DNA from 3 places in the Pseudomonas sp. CC11G genome. Region 1 is predicted to be linked to each of the others. Evidence: predicted binding sites of a transcription regulator. Region 1 holds the regulator's gene; each other region holds the start of a gene.
What was found. Region 1 encodes FliA, which starts transcription of late flagellar genes. Its sites were predicted from a motif close to CTAAAGTTTNNNNNNNNNNNGCCGNTAA; they were not measured.

Region 2: the regulator FliA is predicted to act here: its motif matches at 1,219-1,246, upstream of flgM (flagellar biosynthesis anti-sigma factor FlgM).
Region 3: the regulator FliA is predicted to act here: its motif matches at 1,869-1,896, upstream of AC0V2S_RS12965 (flagellar protein MotY).

The regions. Positions count from the first base shown of each region.
Region 1 covers NZ_JBWBZC010000025.1:58,198-61,449, reverse strand. The annotation lists gene fleN (flagellar synthesis regulator FleN) at 26-865, shown strand; gene fliA (RNA polymerase sigma factor FliA) at 862-1,608, shown strand; gene AC0V2S_RS23175 (chemotaxis response regulator CheY) at 1,697-2,071, shown strand; gene AC0V2S_RS23170 (protein phosphatase CheZ) at 2,091-2,879, shown strand; gene AC0V2S_RS23165 (chemotaxis protein CheA) at 2,891-3,252, shown strand, end outside.
Region 2 covers NZ_JBWBZC010000013.1:120,505-123,756, forward strand. The annotation lists gene AC0V2S_RS16920 (flagellar brake protein) at 1-225, opposite strand, end outside; gene AC0V2S_RS16925 (flagella synthesis protein FlgN) at 314-784, opposite strand; gene flgM (flagellar biosynthesis anti-sigma factor FlgM) at 841-1,179, opposite strand; gene flgA (flagellar basal body P-ring formation chaperone FlgA) at 1,331-2,089, opposite strand; partial or broken gene AC0V2S_RS16940 (chemotaxis protein CheV) at 2,170-3,101, shown strand; partial or broken gene cheR (protein-glutamate O-methyltransferase CheR) at 3,129-3,252, shown strand, end outside.
Region 3 covers NZ_JBWBZC010000008.1:179,802-183,053, forward strand. The annotation lists gene rnt (ribonuclease T) at 67-744, opposite strand; partial or broken gene pyrC (dihydroorotase) at 741-1,786, opposite strand; gene AC0V2S_RS12965 (flagellar protein MotY) at 1,933-2,847, shown strand; partial or broken gene AC0V2S_RS12970 (argininosuccinate synthase) at 2,971-3,252, shown strand, end outside.

The DNA.
Region 1 (3,252 bases):
CCCCAGTCGAAGCTAGACAAGGTGTGTGGATAACATGGGTATGCATCCCGTACAGGTGATCGCGGTGACCGGCGGCAAAGGTGGCGTCGGCAAGACCAATGTATCGGTCAATCTCTCCCTGGCCCTGGCCGATCTTGGCCGGCGGGTGATGCTGATGGACGCCGACCTGGGCTTGGCCAACGTGGACGTGCTGCTGGGCCTGTCGGCCAAGCGCACGCTGGCGGACGTCATCAGCGGCGAATGCGAACTGCGTGACGTGCTGCTGCAAGGCCCGGGCGGTATCCGCATTGTGCCGGCAGCCTCCGGTACACAGAGCATGGTGCAACTCACGCCCATGCAGCACGCCGGTCTTATTCAGGCCTTCAGCGAAATCAGTGACAACCTCGATGTACTCGTCATCGACACCGCCGCCGGTATTGGTGACGCGGTCGTCAGCTTTGTGCGTGCGGCCCAGGAAGTGATTGTGGTGGTGTGCGATGAGCCCACGTCCATCACCGACGCCTACGCCCTGATCAAACTGTTGAACCGCGACCACGGCATGAGCCGTTTCCGCGTGTTGGCCAATATGGCCCACAGCCCGCAAGAGGGTCGCAACCTGTTTGCTAAGCTGACCAAAGTGACTGACCGTTTTCTCGATGTCGCCCTGCAGTACGTCGGCGCTGTGCCTTACGACGAGTCGGTACGCAAGGCAGTGCAGAAACAGCGTGCAGTTTATGAGGCCTTCCCTCGCTCCAAGTGCGCCCTGGCTTTCAAGGCCATTGCGCAGAAGGTCGACACCTGGCCGTTACCAGCCAACCCACGCGGGCACCTGGAGTTTTTCGTGGAGCGTTTGGTACAGCAACCGCTAGCTGATACGGCCGTATGACATCAGGCAATGGGCTCCGTATGTATAGCAAGGCACAGGCGCAGGACTCCCAGCACCAGTTGATCGAGCGTTACGCCCCACTGGTCAAACGCATCGCCTACCACTTGCTGGCTCGCTTGCCAGCAAGCGTTCAGGTGGAAGACCTCATTCAGGCCGGCATGATCGGCCTGCTCGAAGCATCGAAAAAATACGACTCCAGCAAAGGCGCCAGTTTTGAAACTTTCGCCGGCATTCGCATACGCGGATCTATGCTGGATGAAGTACGCAAAGGCGATTGGGCACCGCGTTCGGTGCACCGCAATAGTCGGATGGTCAGTGACGCAATCCGAAAAATTGAAGCCAGAACAGGCAGAGACGCTAAAGATCAAGAAGTTGCGGCCGAACTCCAATTGAGTCTCGAGGATTACTACGGCATTCTTGGCGACACTTTGGGCAGTCGCCTGTTCAGTTTCGACGACCTTCTTCAGGACGGCGAACACACGGGTCTGCGTGAAGACGCTGGCATTACCCACTTCGAGCCTTCGCGCGATCTGGAAGATGAACGTTTCCAATCGGCATTGGCAGCGGCCATTTCCGGGCTGCCGGAGCGCGAACAGTTGGTGTTGTCGCTGTATTACGACGAAGAACTGAATCTCAAGGAAATTGGCGAAGTGCTGGGGGTCAGCGAATCGCGGGTCAGCCAGTTGCATAGCCAGTGTGCCGCTCGTTTGCGTGCACGCTTGAGCGAGTGGCGCGCCAGCTAGCTGAGCGGTACTGCCAGTTTCTCGATTCAACGCGCATCCAGGTGCTGGGTGCGTTTAGGACTGTACGGAGGTCGACTTGGACAAAAACATGAAAATCCTCATCGTTGACGACTTCTCAACGATGCGACGGATCATCAAGAACCTCTTGCGCGACTTGGGATTTACCAACACCGCTGAGGCAGATGACGGAACCACGGCTCTACCCATGCTGCAAAGCGGCAGCTTCGACTTTCTCGTGACTGACTGGAACATGCCGGGTATGACCGGTATCGACCTCTTGCGCGCGGTTCGCGCGGATGACCGTCTCAAGGCCCTGCCGGTGCTGATGGTTACCGCAGAAGCCAAGCGCGATCAGATTATTGAAGCGGCGCAAGCCGGGGTGAATGGTTATGTAGTCAAACCGTTCACAGCGCAGGTTCTGAAAGAGAAGATCGAAAAAATCTTCGAGCGTGTTAACGGCTGATTCCGGCCGTGGGGGCATTATGGCGCACGACGATCTACCCATGGGCGACCTCGAGTCGTCTCTAAAATCCAATGCCCGTGAGCTCGTTGAGAGCCTTGAAAAAGGTAATTTTGGCGACGCGGTCCAGCTGATTCACGAGCTCAATAAAGTTCGTGACCGTGGGCTGTATCACGAGGTGGGCAAACTGACGCGTGAGCTGCACAACGCCATCGTCAATTTCCAGCTTGACCCACGCGTGCCGCATGCCAAGGAAGTGTCGCAAATCACCGACGCCACCGAACGCCTGAACTATGTCGTGACGATGACCGAGAAAGCGGCCAATCGCACCATGGATCTGGTGGAGCAGAGCGCGCCGCTGGTTAACGACCTGCATGACGAAGCGACTAACCTGAGTGCTGACTGGGGTCGCTTTATGCGCCGCGAGTTGGGCGCTGAAGCATTCCGTGAACTGGCCAAACGCATCGAGCTGTTTCTGGCTCGCAGCGAGCGCGACAGCAGCAAATTGTCGGGGCACCTCAACGACATTCTGCTGGCGCAGGACTACCAGGACCTGACCGGTCAGGTGATCAAACGCGTTACGCAACTGGTGACAGAAGTCGAAGCCAACCTGCTGAAACTGGTGCTGATGGCCAGTCAGGTAGACCGTTTCGCCGGCATTGAGCACGACCATTCCGTGCTACGCGCCGAGCAAGAAAAACAAAAAGAGCCTTCTCACGGTGAAGGTCCGCAGATTCATGCCGATAAGCGTGAAGACGTCGCCTCTAATCAAGACGATGTAGACGATCTGCTATCCAGCCTAGGGTTTTAGGGAGCACACCAATGAGCTTCGGCGCCGATGAAGAAATCCTCCAGGACTTCCTGGTAGAGGCCGGCGAAATTCTTGAGCTGTTATCCGAGCAACTGGTCGAGCTGGAAAGCCGCCCGGATGACTCGAACCTGCTCAATGCTATTTTCCGCGGTTTCCATACCGTCAAAGGTGGCGCCGGCTTCCTCCAGCTCAACGAGCTGGTGGAGTGCTGCCATATCGCCGAGAACGTGTTCGACATCCTGCGCAAGGGTGAACGGCGCGTTGACTCGGAGCTCATGGACGTTGTCCTCGAAGCCTTGGACGCCGTTAACGGCATGTTTTCCGAAGTGCGCGAACGCGCCACGCCAACCCCGGCTTCGCCCGAGTTGTTGGC
Region 2 (3,252 bases), on a different contig from region 1:
AAAACGCTCGCCGTCGTTGGGCACCATTTCATCGAGTGCCACCAGGCCGCGTTCGCGGTTGATCTGGATGATAAAGGTCTGAAATCGCTGGGCGCGTTCATGAAAGGTGATGATCAGCGGGTCGCGATGTTCTTCCAGCTGGCGCAGCGCAGCAAAAACTTCTAACGGAGCTTTTAGGACTTTCGGTGGTTGCGGGCCATCACCCGCGGCGAAGGGGTTGGACACGGTCCAGAATTCTCCGAGCAAAATACTATGGCACTAGCATACTGGCGTTCTGCCGGTACGTCCCCTGCGCCTTGTTGTAATGAGGTTATCAGGCCTGACTGAGCGGGCGCTGCTGGCCGATTCTAGCGGCACCGCCGCGGCTGTCATAGAGCCCTGGCGTATCGGAGTTGCCGCGCAGAATGCCAAGCATGCCACCCACTGAGGCCTGGTTCACACGAATCAACCGGCCATTGCGGGTGTTGGCGGCCTGGCAGCGTTCGAGCAGGGCGCTGAGCTCGGCGCCACGCTCGAGCAATTCACCGCCCACAGCCGAATGTTCGGCGACGGCGTTGAGGCCAGCCTGGTCGGGCGTGAGCTTAAGGGAGGTGAGCAGCTTGTTGCGTTCGCCGCCGTGCTGGCCGAGGACGGCGAGCAGCGGTTGCTTGTTCGCCAGAATGGTTTCCAGCAAAGGCAAGTCGCGGTCGGTGAGGGCCTGGAATTCGGCGTCGATCAGTTCAAGTAACTGCGAGGCGGTGCCGATGTCTTGATTGAAGAGGTGCAGCAGGGTCGTATCGTGCATGGCGAACTCTCGGAGTTAGGCGTCCAACAACACCCCCAGAGTCGCCCCGCAAGGGATTAACGCTGGGATTCGAAGTCGAGCAGTTTACTGGCTACGCGTTTGCTGTCGACTTGGTAGCTGCCATCGGCCACGGCCTGTTTCAGGCGGGCGACGCGTTCTTTGTCGACAATCGGTTGCTCACTAAGTTTGTCAGTCACTTTCTGCAACTGCTGTGCCTGCTGGCTGAGCTGCACCGATTCACCGGTTTTAGCGGTGCTTTGTTCGGCGGCATTGGCCGGCGCGGCGGGCTGTGTGGCGCTCGCGGTATCGTTGCGGCTGCCAGTTTGGGTCGTACTGGTACGACTGCTGCTGGTGGACGCGGCGGCATTATTTAGCCGGTTGATATCGATGACCATGATGCAAAACCTCAGACGGTGTTTGGACGCTTGCCTAGCTTGTCGGCGCTGGTTGAGAAAACTTTAAATTTTTTTTCTCCAGGCCGTTTGCTGCGTCCTACAGGCCGTCAGTGTATGAAAAGCCACAGCAAAATGCGCGCAGAAAACGGGTTTACATTTGTACGTCTACTTGCCCTGGGCCCACTACACGCGCGCGAATCACCCGCTGCGAGCTCAAATTTCGGATGCGGATCTGCTCACCGATCACACCATCGGACAACGCTTCCCCAGGCATGCGCACATTGATACCGCCTTTTCGGGCGCTGATCACCACCTGATCCTTCTTGCGAATGGCTTTGGCCTGCTCGATGGTTACCGGGGCCAGCACCTGGTCGGTCATCACGCCGCGGGTCAGCCGGGTGCCCAGCACCTGGCCCATATCCGTCATATAGCCCTGCGTCAGCAAACCGACATCGCGCTCCACCAACGCCACGTCCATTTCACCCAGTGTGGTGTCGCGCTTGAGGGGGCGGATGGCGATAACGACCTTGCGGTACAGCTTCACTTGCGCCGGCACGAACACCGTCCAGGGCGTGGCCCCTTCGCAGCTGACCTTGACGGTTACCCGACCAACGGGTTGCGCTGGGCTCTCCAATGAAGTGGTCAAATCTTCGTCGCACAGCGGCAATTGCAACCGCGGGTCGAGAGATTTGATTTGTATCTCTTGCCGCGCGTCAATTTCGCTACGCTCTAAATAGTCCTGAACCGTGACCTCAAGAAAGCCTTGGCTTGCGCCGATAAGTTGTTCAGGTAATGTCAGCGCAGCAGCCGCGTAATTAATGTGGCCAAATGCCAGCAAAGCCAGCCATGATCCGAGCAGCATCTGCGGCCGGATGGGCAAGTGTCGAAAAAGTGGCGTTTTCAGTTTCATAAGTAGCTACAAAGCAAAGCCCGTGCCGGCTGCTAGGCTAAGCAGGGGCACGGTGGTCAAACTTTAAAGAGGGGCAGGGTATGGCCGGAGTGATGGACTCGGTTAACCAGCGTACGCAGTTGGTGGGGCAGAACCGACTCGAGCTGTTGTTATTCCGCCTTGATAGCAAGCAGCTGTACGGCATCAACGTGTTCAAGGTGAAAGAGGTGCTGCAGTGCCCCAAGCTCACCATCATGCCCAAGTCGAGCCCGGTCGTGCGCGGCGTGGCGAATATTCGTGGCGGCACCATTCCTATTCTTGACCTGTCGATGGCCACCGGCCGCGCCGGGCTGTCGGACCTCAGCAGTGCCTTCGTCATCATCACCGAATACAACACCAAGGTTCAGGGCTTTCTGGTGCGCTCGGTCGAGCGCATCGTCAACATGAACTGGGAAGAGATTCATCCGCCACCCAAGGGCACCGGGCGCGATCACTACCTGACGGCTGTTACCCATCTGGACCAGCAGTTGGTAGAAATCATCGACGTGGAAAAAATCCTCGCCGAGGTTGCACCGGTTTCCGAAGTGATCAGCGCTGGCGTTATCGATGTGGCCACCCAGGGCAAAGCCGTGACCAAACACGTGCTGATCGTTGACGACTCGTCAGTGGCACGAAAGCAGGTCACCCGTTGTCTGCAATCAGTGGGCGTGGAAGTGACCGCCCTGAACGATGGCCGACAAGCCCTGGAATTCCTGCGCAAGCTGGCAGACGAGGGCAAGCGTCCGGAAGACGAATTCATCATGCTGATTTCCGACATCGAGATGCCGGAAATGGATGGCTACACCCTGACAGCGGAGATCCGCGCGGATTCGCGCATGCAGAAGCTGCATATCCTCCTGCATACTTCTCTGTCGGGCGTATTCAACCAGGCGATGGTGAAAAAGGTGGGGGCCGATGACTTCCTCGCCAAGTTCCGTCCAGACGATCTGGCTTCCGCGTGGTTGAGCGCATCAATGTTTCGGATGAGGGCTGAGGGCCTTACGGCCCTTCAGCAACCTATATGTATGGAGAGGCAGCGCTAGTGTCTTCAGGTGACGTGGATTTTGAGCAGTTCCGGATTTTCCTGGAAAAGGCCTGTGGCATCGTGTTGGGTGCCAACAAGCAGTACCTGGTCTCCAGCCGGC
Region 3 (3,252 bases), on a different contig from region 1:
GGGCCATTCAATGGCCCACAAAAAACCCGGCACCAAGGCCGGGTTTTTTGTGGGCTGCAAACGCGATCAGTCGTCGAAATCCTGCCAGCCGCCCAGTTCTTTCCAGCGGTTGACGATGCCGCAGAACAGCTCGGCGGTCTTCTCGGTGTCGTAACGCGCCGAATGCGCTTCACGGCCATCGAAGTCCATGCCTGCTGCCTGACAGGCCCGCGCCAGCACGGTTTGCCCATAGGCAAGGCCGGCGAGGGTGGCGGTGTCGAAGCTGGAGAATGGGTGAAACGGATTGCGCTTCAAATCGTTGCGCGCAACCGCGGCATTGAGGAAGCCCAGGTCGAAGCTGCTGTTATGCCCCACCAGAATCGCGCGCTTGCAGCCATTGGCTTTCAGCGCCTTGCGAATGCCGCGGAAAATATCGGTCAGCGCCGACTCCTCGCTCACCGCCATACGCAGCGGGTGATCGAGCTTAATGCCGGTGAACTCCAGCGCTGCCGCTTCGATATTGGCGCCTTCGAACGGCTCGATACGGAAGAAGTAGGTGTGTTCAGCAAACAGAAAACCTTTTTCATCCATGCCGACGGTGGTTGCGGCAATTTCCAGCAACGCGTCAGTGGCCGAGTTGAAGCCGCCGGTTTCGACGTCGACAACCACTGGCAGATAGCCGCGAAAGCGCTCAGCCATGGGGTGGCGAGAACCGCTACTGCCGCCACCGCCTTCCAGTTCGTCGTCGTAGTTGTCTTCACTCACGCAGTTTGCTCCAGCAGGCGCCAGCGCAGTTTTTCACCGGCGCGCAGCGGGACGACACTGTGCTCGCCAAGCGGCAAGCTGGTCGGGGCAGTCCATTCTTCACGGACCAGGGTAATGGTGTCGGTGTTGCGCGTCAGACCGTAGAAATCCGGGCCGTTCTTGCTGGCGAAACCTTCCAGCTTATCCAGTGCATTGCGTTGCTCGAAGGCCTCGGCGTACAGCTCGATGGCGGCGTACGCGGTGTAGCAACCGGCGCAGCCGCAGGCAGCTTCCTTGGCGTGCAGCGCGTGGGGCGCCGAGTCGGTGCCGAGGAAGAACTTGGCGCTGGCGCTGGTGGCGGCGTCCAGCAGGGCTTCCTGGTGCACGTTGCGCTTGAGAATCGGCAGGCAATAGAAGTGCGGGCGAATACCGCCGACCAGCATGTGGTTGCGGTTATAGAGCAGGTGGTGCGCAGTGATGGTGGCGCCCACGTTGGCCGAGGCACTGTTGACGAACTGCACCGCATCGCCGGTGGTGATGTGTTCGAACACAACCTTCAGGGTCGGGAAGCGCTCGACCACACGGGTCAGGTGCTCATCGATAACACCTTCTCGCGATCGAACACATCGATCTCGCCACGGGTCACTTCGCCGTGTACCAGCAGCGGCAGGCCAACTTCGGCCATCACCTCGAGTACATGGAAAATCTTGTCGACGCTGGTGACGCCAGAATCAGAGTTGGTAGTTGCACCGGCCGGGTACAGTTTGGCGGCATGTACAAAGCCCGAGGCTTTGGCGGCGCGCACGTCTTCCGGGCGGGTTACGTCGGTGAGGTACAGCACCATCAACGGCTCGAATTGGCTGCCGGCCGGACGCGCGGCGAGAATGCGCTGGCGATAGCCATCGGCCTCAGCGGCGTTGCGCACTGGCGGCACCAGGTTCGGCATGATGATGGCGCGACCAAAGGTGCGCGAGACGTCGGCGACCGTGTGCGGCAGCACTGCGCCGTCGCGCAGGTGAATATGCCAGTCGTCGGGACGCAGCAGGGTTAGGCGGTCAGTCATGGGGGCAATACCAGATCAGCGAAATTTGTGCGGTGAAAACTGCTGCGAATGCTACCGGAAAAGCCTGAGAGCGGCACTCGCTATCAAGTTTTGCCAATGCCAACCGATACCCCGTGAGAATGCAGTAAATCCTTGTGGAGCCTACCGTGCGCCAGCGCTATCTCGCTTTGTTCAGCTTATTCGCCAGCCTGCCGGCCATGGCGATTACCTTTCAGACGCGCCTGGAAAAGGTCGAATGGAAGGTTGATGGCGATCAGTTCGAGTGCCGTTTGTCGCAAGACATCACCGATTTTGGCCAAGGCCAATTCGTGCGCCGTGCTGGTGAGCAGGTTACCTTCCGCCTGCAAGCCCGCGAACGCTGGCTGGGCGCCGGCTCGGCAACGCTGGTGGCCGCCGCCGCGCCTTGGCAGCCGGGTCGTGGCGATATCAACCTGGGCATGGTCAATGTCGCCGACAACGGTCCCATGCCATTCAACAGCACCCAGCAACAAGGCACGCGCTTGCTCACTGGCTTGCTGGAAGGGCGTAGCCCCTTGGTCCGCCACCGCACCGCCGATGGCAGCGAAGGCGTTGAAGTGCGCCTGATGCCGGTGAAATTCAACAAGGCCTACCACGATTACCTCGACTGCACGACCAAGCTGCTGCCGGTCAACTACGACCAGATCAAGCAAGCGCAAATCAACTTCCCCGGCGGTGGCGCCGACCTCGACGATGTGTCCAAGGCCAAGCTAGAAATCATCCTGCAATATATAAAGGCCGATCCGAGCGTTAACCATATCGAGCTTGATGGGCATTCCGACAACGGCGGCAATCGTCTGACCAACCTCGATATGTCCCGCCGCCGGGGCCTGGCCGTGACCGAGTACTTCAAAGCCAACGGCATTCCCGAATCGCAGATCGTTTTGCGTTTTCACGGTGAACGCTACCCGCTGGTGCCCAACACTAACGCCGCCAACCGCGCGAAAAATCGTCGGGTAACGGTGCATTTGTCGCGTGATCCCATTCCGCCGGCGCCCACCACACCTGCGACAGCTCCGATAAAACCGGCTGCCACGTCCTAATACGTCCGTCGTTTAGACGAAAGAATCCGTCGCTTCATCGTCATAAGCTGTCGCGCCTCTGTAAATTGTGCCGCGCGGGCAGTAGAATCGCGGGTTTTCCGTAGAACCCCGTGGAGTGATGGCATGGCGGACGTAAAGAAGGTTGTCCTGGCGTATTCCGGTGGCCTGGACACTTCGGTAATTCTCAAGTGGCTGCAAGACACCTATCAATGTGAGGTGGTGACCTTCACCGCCGATCTCGGTCAAGGCGAAGAAGTTGAGCCTGCTCGTGCCAAGGCACAGGCCATGGGCGTCAAGGAAATCTATATCGACGACCTGCGCGAAGAATTCGTGCGTGATTCGTGTTCCCGATGTTCCGCGCCAATACCGTGTACGAAGGCGAGTACCTGCTGGGTACTTCCATCG